Regions from separate parts of the Halomonas halophila genome, predicted to be linked through region 1. Evidence: predicted binding sites of a transcription regulator. Region 1 holds the regulator's gene; the other holds the start of a gene.

Region 1 (5,703 bases):
TGCGCCTGGCTGATCGAGCATCGCCTCAACGCCCTCGACGGCGTCAGCGCCAGCGCCGTCGATCTCACCCACCACCGCGTCCGCGTCGCCTGGGACCCGCAGCGCATCGCCTTCTCGCGGCTGCTCGCCGAACTGGCCGCCATCGGCTACCCGGCCCAGCCCTATGAGCCCGACGAGGCCCAACGACGCCTGCAGCGCGAGGAACGCCGCCAGGTGGGCCGGCTGATCGTCGCCGGGGTCGGCATGATGCAGGTGGCGATGTTCTCGATCCCCTTCTACGTGGCCGGCGACGGCGGCCTGGGCGCCGACTTCGATACCCTCTTCCACTGGCTGGCCTTCGCCCTGACCACGCCGGTGGTGCTCTACTCGGCCCAGCCGTTCTTCGCCGGAGCGCGGCGCGACCTGCGCAACCGACAGCTGGGCATGGACGTGCCGGTGTCGCTGGCCATCGCCGGCGCCTACCTCGCCAGCACCTGGGCGCTGCTCGTCGGCCATGGCGACGTCTACTTCGACTCCGCGGCCATGTTCACCTTCTTCCTGCTGTTCGGCCGTTTCCTGGAGGTGCGCGCCCGGCGGCGCAGCGGGCGCCGCGGCAACGCCCTGACCGAGATCCTGCCGCTGTCGGCGATCCGCCTCGGCGAGCACGGCGAGGAGCGCCTCCTGCCCGCCAGCGAACTGGTCGCGGGCGACCGGGTGCTGGTCAGGCCCGGCCACGGCGTGCCCGCCGACGGCGTGATCGAACAGGGCGCCTCCAGCCTCGACGAATCGATGCTCACCGGCGAGGCGCTGCCGGTGGCGCGCGGCGTGGGCGATACCGTGACCGGCGGCAGCCACAACGTCGAAAGCCCGCTGACGGTGCGGGTGACCCATGCCGGACGGGATGCCCGAGCGGCGCGGCTGCTCGACCTCACCGACCGCGCCTTCGCCGAACGCCCGCCCATCGCGCGCCGGGCGGCCCGGCTGGCCCATCACTTCGTGATCCAGGTGCTGCTGATCGCCGCCGCCACCGGATGGGTCTGGTCATTCGTCGACCCCGAGCGGGCCTTCTGGGTGACCCTCTCGGTGCTGGTGGTCAGCTGCCCCTGCGCCCTGGCGCTGGCCACGCCCACCGCCCTGACCGCCGCCCACGGCAGGCTCTATCGCCGCGGCGTGCTGCTGACCCGTGCCGACGCTCTGGAGACCCTGCCGCGCCTCGACCGGATGATCTTCGACAAGACCGGCACCCTGACCCAAGGCGAGATGCGGCTGGAGCGCACCGTGCCGCTGGCGGAACACGACCCCGAGCGTCTCACCGCGCTGGCCGCGGCCCTGGAGGCCCATTCCGAGCATCCCATCGCCCGCGCCTTTCGCCCCCATCGCCGCGCCGGCATCAGTGCCCGCGACGTCACCGCCCGCCCCGGCCTGGGCCTCGCCGGCGAGATCGACGGCCGTCCCTGGCGGCTCGGCCGGCCCGACTTCGCGGCCCCGGACCGAGTGCCGACGAATCCGGACAGCGGTGCCGAGATCGGCCACTGGCTGCTGCTGGCCGAGGACGGCGAGCCACGGGCCTGGTTCGCCCTGGGCGACCAGCCTCGGGAAGATGCCGCCACCACCGTCGCCGCCCTGGCGGCGCGAGGCATCGCGGTGGAACTGCTGTCCGGCGACGCCGAGGGGCCCACCCGGGCGCTGGCCGAGCGACTGGGCATCGCCGAGTGGCGCGCCGGCGCGAGCCCCGAGGACAAGCTCGCTCGGCTGCGCGACTGCCAGGCCGAGGGCCAGCGGGTGGCCATGGTCGGCGACGGCATCAACGACATCCCGGTGCTGGCCGGCGCCGACATCGCCTTCGCCATGAACGCGGCCACCGACCTGGCCCGCACCCGGGCCGACGCCGTGCTGCTCGGCCCCCATCTCGGGCGGCTGGTCGAAGCGCTCGACGTCGGCCGCGCCACGCGGCGCATCATCCGCCAGAACCTGGGCTGGGCGCTGGCCTACAACCTGCTGGCCCTGCCCCCGGCGGCGCTGGGCTGGGTGCCCCCCTGGCTGGCGGCGCTGGGCATGTCGGCGAGTTCGCTGGTGGTGGTCGCCAATGCCCTGAGGCTGGCCCGCCAGCGGCGCGCCGAGAATACCCTCGCCCGGGAGGCATCATGAGCATTCTCTACCTGCTGATACCGCTGTCGCTGATCCTGCTCGGCCTGGCCGTCTGGGCCTTCTTCTGGGCCGTGCGCCACGACCAGTTCGAGGACCTGGAAGGCCCGGCGCATCGCATCCTGTTCGACGATGACGACCCGCCGCAAGGGCCAGGCCCAGCGCACGATGCGGGCGAGCCGAACGCCGCCCACGACCGTGACCGAACCCGGGACAAGGACAGCGACAAGGACGCCCGATGAACCCCACCGGACTCGACCTGCCACCGCTGGCCGCGGCCTTCGTCTTCGGCCTGCTCGGCGGCGCCCACTGCATCGGCATGTGCGGCGGCATCATGAGCGCCCTGAGTTTCGCCGTGCCGCCCAGCCTGCGCCATCCGGTCCGGCTCGGCGGCCTGCTGCTGGGCTACAACCTGGGGCGCATCGCCAGCTACGTGCTCGCGGGCGCCCTGGCCGCCGGGCTCGGCACCCTGGTCGGGCTGGCCCCCGGGGTGCGCCTGGCGCTGCAGGTGCTGGCCGCGACGATGCTGATCCTGATGGCGCTCTACATCGCCGACTGGTGGAAGGGGCTGTTGAGGCTGGAGGCCCTCGGCAAGCGCCTGTGGCGCCGCCTGGAGCCCCTCGGACGGCGACTGATGCCGGTCGTGACGGTGCCCCAGGCGATGGCCCTGGGCGCCGTCTGGGGCTGGCTGCCCTGCGGACTGGTCTACTCGATGCTGACCTGGAGCCTGGCCAGCGCCGATCCGCTGCGCGGCGCGGCGCTGATGGGCGCCTTCGGACTCGGCACCCTGCCGGCGCTGCTGGCCACCGGCCTGGCCGCGCGTCGGCTGGGCGGCCTGATCCGCCACCCGGCCACCCGCACCCTGGCGGCACTGACGATCATCGGCTTCGCCCTGTGGCAGCTGTGGGGGCTGTGGCCGGGCGCGATGCCCCACGAGGCCGGCCACGCCGGGCAGCACTGAACCGCTTTCGCCGTCGCGCTTGACCCAGCGCAACACCGCCCGCTTCCGCGACCGCTAGCCTGATGGCATGCACTCCCGGAATCCTGCCATGCCCGTCACCGCTCCTTCCGACTTCGGCGCCGACGACTACGCCGCGGCGCTGGCCGCCAGCAACGCCGACGCCCGTCCCCTGTCGCTGCATCTGCGCCTGCCGCTGCGCCACGATGGCGACGCGCGCGTCGATCACACCAAGGGCATGGACCCGTTCGAAGTCGACCTGGCCCGACTGGATCGCGAGATGGTGCTGGTGCGACGCTGCCTCGCCCCCGATCGACGGCTCGAGGCCCTGCACTGGGGCGGCAGCCTGCCCCCCTGGCTGAGCCTGTCGCGGATGAGCGGGCTGGTCGATCGGCTGGCCTCGCGCTTTCCCTTCGAATCGGGACATTGGCGCGACTTCACCGTCGAACTCGATCCCCGTGCCACGGATCTTCTCACCCTGCGCCATCTGGAGGCACTGGGCTTCAACCGCCTGAAGCTGGTCATGCGCCTGCCGAGGGCCGACCGCCCGGAAGCCCTGACGCGGCTGCAGTCACGCATCGAGCCGCTGCTCGACGAGAGCGTCCGCATGGGCTGGCACTCGCTGAACCTGGTGCTGATCGTGCCGCCGGCGACGCCCGAGCAGGAGGCCGCCGCGGCGCTCGCCACGCTGATGGCCATGACGCCGCCACGCCTCTCGCTGCGCCCGGACCCCGCCTGGCAGGAAGGCGAGTCGACGCTGCCGGCGACACTGCTGGCTCGGATCGAGGACCGCCTGGCCGGAAACGGCTATCGGTCGCTGGGAGGCGGGTTCTACGCCCGCCACGGCGCCGCGCTGGAGGACGCCCGGGCGCAGACGCGACGCGAGCAGGCCCGCGACCGGCTGGGGCTTGGCCCCGGTGCCATCTCGCGGCTGCCCGACGCCGTGGCCTGCAACGCCGGCTCGGCCGAGGACTATGCCGCGGCGCTGGATGAGGGGCGACTGGCCACCGCATCGGGGCACTGGTCGCGCTGCCGCCGTTCGGGCGCGGGACACGGCTAAGGGATGCTATGCCCGGGCGGGTGCTATCCGCCATAATGGGGAAGGCAAGCCCCGATCAAGGAGGACAGCATGCCCGATATCGCAGCCGGCAGGCGCCGCTCACTGCTGCACGAGACCCGCTGCCGGACCTGCAGCCTGAGTTCCCTGTGCCTGCCCCTGGCCCTCGAACTCGAGGACATCGATCAGTTCGATGCCATCATCCGCCGCCGTCCGCCGCTCAAGAAGGGCGAGTCGCTTTTCCGTCAGGGCAGCCCCTTCACCAGCGTCTATGCGGTTCGCTCCGGCAGCCTCAAGCAGATCACCAGCGAAGGCGGCGGCATGGATCAGCTGACCAACTTCTATCTGCCCAGCGAACTGGTGGGGCTGGACGGCATCGACGAGTCGACCTATCCCGGCTCGGTCATCGCGCTCGAGACCACCACCGTGTGCGAGATCCCCTTCGATCGCCTGGATGCCCTGTCGGAAAGCCTGCCGGAGCTGCGCGCCCAGCTCTACCGCAGCATGAGCAAGGAAATGCGCGACGACCGCCGCATGATGCGCCTGCTGTCGCGCAAGACCGCCGACCAGCGGCTGGCCACCTTCTTCGCCAGCCTCTCCGACCGCTTCCGGCGCCGCGGCTACTCCGCCTACAGCTTCCGGCTCTCCATGTCCCGGGCCGACATCGGCAACTACCTGGGGCTGGCCGTGGAAACCGTCAGCCGCATCCTGGGCCGCTTCCAGCAGCAGGGCCTGGTGGCCGTCTCCGGCCGCGAGGTGAACATCCTCGACCTGGACGCCCTGGCCGAGCTGGCCGAGGAAGAGGGCTGCCGCTGACAGCGCCAAGCGCCAAGCGCCAAGCGCCAAGCGCCAAGCGCCAAGCGCCAAGCGCCAAGCGCCAAGCGCCAAGCGCCAAGCGCCAAGCGCCAAGCGCCAAGCGCCAAGCGCCAAGCGCCAAGCGCCAAGCGCCAAGCGCCAAGCGCCAAGCGCCAAGCGCCAAGCGCGGCAGGATGATGTCATGGCCATTCCTGACGTCAACGAAGAAACCCACAGGACTCGACGTCCCGTGGGTTTCTCATTGGCTTCCTCGACATCTGCCGCCCGTTACTGAGCAGCCGGGCGCTTGCCGCTAGGCGCTACTCACTCGTTATGCAGATCGATGCGGTCGGCCTGCATCTTCGCCTGCTTGTCCTCCAGCCCGGCGAAGTCGAACAGCTCGCGGTCGGCCAGCTGCGAGGGGGCGACGTTGGTGACCGCCTTGAACATGCTTTCCAGACGGCCGGGATGCTTGGCCTCCCACTCGGCGAGCATCTCCTTGACCACCTGACGCTGCAGGTTCGGCTGCGAGCCGCACAGGTTGCAGGGGATGATCGGGAAGGCCATGCGCTCCGAGAACTCGGCAATGTCGGCCTCGCGGCAGTAGGCCAGCGGGCGGATGACGATGTTCTTGCCGTCGTCGGAGAGCAGCTTGGGCGGCATCGACTTGAGGCTGCCGCCGAAGAACATGTTGAGGAACAGCGTCTCGAGGATGTCCTCGCGATGATGACCGAGCGCGATCTTGGTGGCACCGATCTCCTCGGCATAG
Region 2 (5,703 bases), 860 kb from region 1:
TTCGCCCTGCACCGCGACGGCGAGCCCACTGGGGTAGTGTTCGCCGGCATTCCCATGGGTCACGAGTTCACCTCCCTGGTGCTGGCCCTGCTGCAGGTGGGCGGCCATCCGCCCAAGGCCAGCGACGAGGTCATCGAGCAGATCCGCTCCCTCGACGCCGACCTGCACTTCGAGACCTACTTCTCGCTGTCGTGCCAGAACTGCCCGGACGTGGTCCAGGCGCTGAACCTGATGGCGATCCTCAACCCGCGCATCTCCCACGACGCCATCGACGGCGCCCTGTTCCAGGACGAGGTCGAGGCCCGCGAGGTGATGTCGGTGCCGAGCGTGTTCCTCAACGGCGAGACCTTCGATCAGGGCCGCATGAGCCTGGAACAGATCCTGGCCAAGGTCGACACCGGCGCCGTCGAGCGCGAGGCCGCCAAGCTCAGCGAGAAGCCCGCCTTCGATACGCTGATGATCGGCGGCGGCCCGGCCGGCGCCGCGGCGGCCGTCTATGCGGCGCGCAAGGGCATTCGCACCGGCGTGGCCGCCGAGCGCTTCGGCGGCCAGGTGCTGGACACCCTGTCGATCGAGAACCTGATCTCGGTGCCCCACACCGAGGGCCCCAAGCTGGCCGCGGCGCTGGAGGAGCACGTCAAGGAATACGACGTCGACATCATGAACCTGCAGCGCGCCGTCGAGCTGGTCCCGGGCGAGCCGGGCGGCGAGCACGAGGTGCGCTTCGCCTCCGGCGCCAGCCTCCGGAGCAAGACCCTGGTGCTGGCCACCGGCGCCCGCTGGCGCGAGATGAACGTGCCGGGCGAGGCCGAGTACCGCAACAAGGGCGTGGCCTACTGCCCGCACTGCGACGGCCCGCTGTTCAAGGGCAAGCGCGTGGCGGTGATCGGCGGCGGCAACTCCGGCGTCGAGGCGGCCATCGACCTGGCCGGCATCGTCGGCGAGGTCACGCTGATCGAGTTCATGGACGAACTGCGCGCCGACGAGGTGCTGCAGAAGAAGCTCGCCAGCCTGCCCAACGTCGAAGTGATCAAGGGCGCGCGCACCACCGAGGTCAACGGCGACGGCAACCGCGTCACCGGCCTGACCTACGAGGAGCGCGCCTCCGGGGAACTGCGCGAGCTGGCCCTCGAGGGCGTCTTCGTGCAGATCGGTCTGGTGCCCAACACCGAGTGGCTGAAGGACTCGCCCATCGAACTCTCCGAGCGCGGCGAGATCGTGGTCGACGAGCGCGGCATGACCTCGGTGCCCGGCATCTTCGCCGCCGGCGACGTCACCACCGTGCCCTACAAGCAGATCGTCATCGCCATGGGCGAGGGCTCCAAGGCCGCCCTGGGCGCCTTCGATCACCTGATCCGCAGCTGATCGCCCCGCGGTTCATGCGGGACGCCCTCGCCGCTTTGCGGCGGGGGCGTCCTGCGTTGGGCGGGAAAATAACGGCGAGGGCTCACCCCGCGCGGCAGAGCGTCTCCATGCGGGCCAGCGCGGCGTCGGCGCCGTCCAGGCTGAAGACCAGGAACCAGTGGTCGTCCTCGGCGCGATGGAGGCGCAGGCGCAGCGTCTCGCCGCCGCGCATCTCGTCGAGCACCTCGTCGGTGTCGGGCAGCACCAGGCGCGCGTAGAAGCCGCTGTTGCCGCGCTCGGTGATGAACTCGGCCCGGCCCTGGTGGACCCAGCCCTCATCGATCAGCAGGTCCACCGGTACCCGGTTGACGGTGCCGGTCTCGGCCTGGACCTCGTCGAGCTCGACGCGCAGCTCGAGCCAGGGGCGATCGCAGGCGTCCGGCGTGGCGTTGACGCTGAACACGCTGTCGCTATAGCTGTGCTGCTCGATGGCGCGCACGTGGCGTTCGTTCCCCAGCCGCAGCACCAGCGAGTGCCAGTCGCCGTGGGCTCGGGCGTCGTCGACGTTGTAGCTGCCGGCCAGCGCCGGGGTGGCGAGGGTCATGCCCATCAGCGCGCTTAGCGAGAGAGGCATCAGGCAAGAGAGGAAGGGGCGTGAGGAGAACATGCGGGCATCCATGACCGTGGCGTCGGGAGACTAGCACGCGGTGTCGAAGCTGTCGGCCTTACGAGGCCTGTGAGGCGTCCTCGATATTCAGCAGCTGGACCAGCTCGGCGCGCTGCTGGCCCAGCAGGTCGGCGAGGGTGTAGCGGTCGAGCACCGACAGGAAGGCCGCCAGGGCCTCGCCGAGGATCGGCTTCAGCCGGCAAGCGGGGGTGATGGTGCAGGCGTTGCCGTCGCGGAAGCATTCCACCAGGCTGAGGTCGGGCTCGGTGTCGCGCACCAGCCCGCCCAGCGAGATCTCGGCGGGCGCCCGCTTCAGCCGCAGGCCGCCGTGCTTGCCGCGGGTGGCGGTCAGGTAGCCGAGCCGATTGAGCTCCTGCACCACCTTCATCAGATGGTTGCGCGAGATGGCGAAGCGCTCGGCGATCTCCGAGATGGTCGCGCGCTCCTCGTCCTGCCCCTTCACGGCCAGATAGATCAGCACGCGTAGCGAGTAGTCGGTGAATCGGGTCAGGCGCATGGGGTCTCCGGACGCGGCGGGAAGCGGTCTTCATTCTATCACGGCGAGGGCGGGCTCCCGGCACGTCGCGTCGCCGCGGCGTTTCGCCGCGATCGGCGGCGGTGAATTGACCGGCATCAAGCCGGCGCCGGGTGGTACCCGTGGGGCCGCGGGCGGGCTGGCATAATATGGGCAGCGTTCATGGAGGTCCGATCATGCCCCAGCCACAGCCGTTCATCCGCCCCCTCGTCGAGAAGTACGACCGCCCCGGGCCGCGCTATACCTCCTATCCCACGGCGCCGCAGTTCCATGCCGCCTTCGCCGAGGACGATTATCGGGCCCAGGCCGCCCAGAGCCATCGCGTCGCCGCGCCCAAGCCGCTGTCGGCCTACGTGCACGTCCCCTTCTGCGAAAGCCTCTGCTATTACTGCGCTTGCCACAAGATCGTCACCCATCGCCGCGAGCGGGCGGCCGAGTATCTCGCCCTGCTGAAGCGCGAGATCGGTCTCCAGGCCGAACTCTTCGATAGTGAGCGCACGCTTGCCCAGCTGCACCTGGGTGGCGGCACGCCGACCTATCTGAACACTGCCCAGCTCGGTGAGCTGATGGAGGCCCTGGCGGCGGGCTTTCGCTTCGCGCCCCCCGAGGCCCGGGAGTTTTCCCTGGAGGTCGACCCGCGTACCGTCACCCCGTCGCAGCTGCATGAGCTGCGTGCGCTGGGCTTCAATCGCCTGAGCTTCGGCGTTCAGGACTTCGACCCCGAGGTGCAGGCGGCGGTCAACCGCGTCCAGGGCGAGGCCGAGGTGGCCGCCTTGATGACGGCCGCCCGGGACGCCGGCTTCCACTCGGTGAGCGTCGATCTGATCTACGGCCTGCCACGCCAGACCGTGGCCAGCTTCGCGGCCACCCTGGACAAGATCGTCGCCCTGCGGCCGGATCGCATCGCCACCTACAGCTATGCCCATCTGCCCGAGCGCTTCAAGGCCCAGCGGCTGATCCGCGACGAGGACATGCCGCCGCCCGAGCGCAAGCTCGAGCTACTGGAGCTGACCATCCATCGCCTGACCGACGCCGGCTACGTCTACATCGGCATGGACCACTTCGCGCTGCCCGACGACGAACTGGTCCGGGCCCAGCGCGAAGGTACCCTGCAGCGCAACTTCCAGGGCTACTCCACCCACGCCGACTGCGATCTGATCGGGCTTGGCGTCAGCGCCATCGGCGAGGTCGGAGACGGCTACAGCCAGAACGTCAAGGAGATCGCCGCCTATCGCGAGCGCCTCGAGGCCGGGCGGCTGCCGGTGCTGCGCGGCTACCGGCTCGACGACGAGGATCGCCTGCGCCGCGACGTCATCCACGCCCTGATGTGCCATGGTCGCGTGGACGTCGATGCCATCGAGGCGCGTCACGGCATCGACTTCGCCGGCCACTTCGACGATGCCCTGAAGGCCCTGGCGCCGATGCGTGACGATGGCCTGATCACGCTGGGCGAGCGCCGCCTCGAGGTGCGCCCGGCCGGCCGTCTGATGTTGCGCAACCTGGCCATGGTCTTCGATGCCTACCTGGACGGCGACAAGGTGCGCTACTCCCGGACCGTCTAGGCGTGGTCCCAGGGGAGCGTGATCGCCCTGTCACCCCGGTACGAGTTTCCTGCCGTCTGCCAGGCAGCCGTTTGCCTGATTCCCTCGTCGCGATAATCAGCGGCCCTTCCGATGGTGAAGCCTGCGTTCTGTGACGATGCTTAGCTTGCGTGTAACAAAATGTTGTATGGCGTTATGTCGCGTCGACGGCGAGGGCCGGCGGCGGGGGAGGGCGAGATGCAAGGGTTCAAGTTGGCTGCCCTGGTCGTCGCCGTGGGCTGTCTGTCAGCCGCCGGCGTACAGGCGCAGTCGGGAGTCGAGGGTTCCGGGGGCAGCACGCTCTCGGAAGACGAGATGGCGAGGGTCGCCAACGATCAACTGACCGAGCCGGCCGGGTCGGGGAGCCTGACCGATGCCGAGATTGACGCGTTGCTCGAGGACCTGCCGGCGCCGGCCGCCGGGGGCGGCGGTGGTGGCTGCGGCGGTGGGCTGCTGGACGGATGCGACGGCACCTTCCTGCCCCTGATTGCCGCCGTGCCGAGCGAGGAGGTCATTCCCGCGCCGACTGTGCCCACCACGCCCACTGGCGCACCCACCACACCAACGAATGGTAACGATGGCGGCGGCGATGGCGGTAATGGTGGCGGGGGTGACGGCGGCGGTAATGGCGGCGGCGGTGACGGCGGCGGTAATGGTGGCGGCGGCGGCGGTGGTTCCGGCGGCGGCGGCGGTGGTTCCGGCGGCGGCGGTGGTTCCGGCGGCGGCGGTGGTGGTTCCGGCGGCGGCGGTGGTGGTTCCGGCGGCGGCGGTGGTGGTTCCGGCGGCGGCGGTGGTTCCGGAGCCGGTGGTAATGGTGGCAACGCTGGAGGAGGTGGCGGAGCCGGTGGTACCGGTTCAGGTGCCGGCGGCGGCTTCTGACGCGTGTTGCCTGATGCCAAGCTTGGCGCCCGACCTTCACGGTCGGGCGCTTTCTTTCGTCCGCGGCTCGGGCGGATGATCCATATCATGTGTGTTGAGAGTGATTTTCGTCTATATATGGTAGTCAGATATCGCGCCGTCGGGAGCGGGCCCGTGCCATGCGACCTCCGCCGCCGGGATGCTCCGCGACAGGCGGTCGTGCGCGACCGCTGCCGTTTTCACCGCACATGAGAGAGAATCGATGCGTACCACCACTGCCAAGGATGCGCCCAGCGTCGACGAGGTGCCGCTGCAGGCGCCTTCGCTCGATATCTGGGACAGCAAGTATCGCCTCAAGGACCGTCACGGCCGGCCGGTGGACGCCGACCCCGCCGCCACCCGGGAGCGGGTGGCCCGGGCGCTGGCCGCGGTGGAGGACGACGCCGAGGCCTGGCTGCCCCAGTTCCGCTGGGCGCTGGACAACGGCGCCATCCCGGCCGGGCGCATTGTCGCCAACGCCGGGGCGGAGGCCGTCAAGCCGGCGGTCAGCCTGATCAACTGCACGGTCTCGCGCACCCTCCACGATTCGATGCGTGACATCCTCGAGGGCGTGGTGGAAGCCGGCATGACCCTCAAGGCGGGCTGCGGCATCGGCTATGACTTTTCGACCCTGCGTCCCCGCGGCGCCTTCGTGTTCGGCGCCGGGGCCGGCACTAACG

Evidence for each region. Region 1 encodes FNR, which switches genes on or off when oxygen is low (the NO sensors DNR and NnrR bind a similar motif). Its sites were predicted from a motif close to TTGATNTANATCAA; they were not measured.
Region 2: the regulator FNR is predicted to act here: its motif matches at 2,635-2,648, upstream of hemN (oxygen-independent coproporphyrinogen III oxidase).

The regions. Positions count from the first base shown of each region.
Region 1 covers NZ_CP129121.1:2,848,680-2,854,382, forward strand. The annotation lists gene QWG60_RS13435 (heavy metal translocating P-type ATPase) at 1-2,127, shown strand, start outside; gene ccoS (cbb3-type cytochrome oxidase assembly protein CcoS) at 2,124-2,366, shown strand; gene QWG60_RS13445 (sulfite exporter TauE/SafE family protein) at 2,363-3,085, shown strand; gene QWG60_RS13450 (oxygen-independent coproporphyrinogen III oxidase) at 3,174-4,142, shown strand; gene fnr (fumarate/nitrate reduction transcriptional regulator Fnr) at 4,212-4,955, shown strand; gene ttcA (tRNA 2-thiocytidine(32) synthetase TtcA) at 5,259-5,703, opposite strand, start outside.
Region 2 covers NZ_CP129121.1:141,381-147,083, forward strand. The annotation lists gene ahpF (alkyl hydroperoxide reductase subunit F) at 1-1,365, shown strand, start outside; gene QWG60_RS00630 (invasion associated locus B family protein) at 1,448-2,011, opposite strand; gene QWG60_RS00635 (Rrf2 family transcriptional regulator) at 2,070-2,528, opposite strand; gene hemN (oxygen-independent coproporphyrinogen III oxidase) at 2,723-4,108, shown strand; gene QWG60_RS00645 (hypothetical protein) at 4,442-5,005, shown strand; gene QWG60_RS00650 (adenosylcobalamin-dependent ribonucleoside-diphosphate reductase) at 5,247-5,703, shown strand, end outside.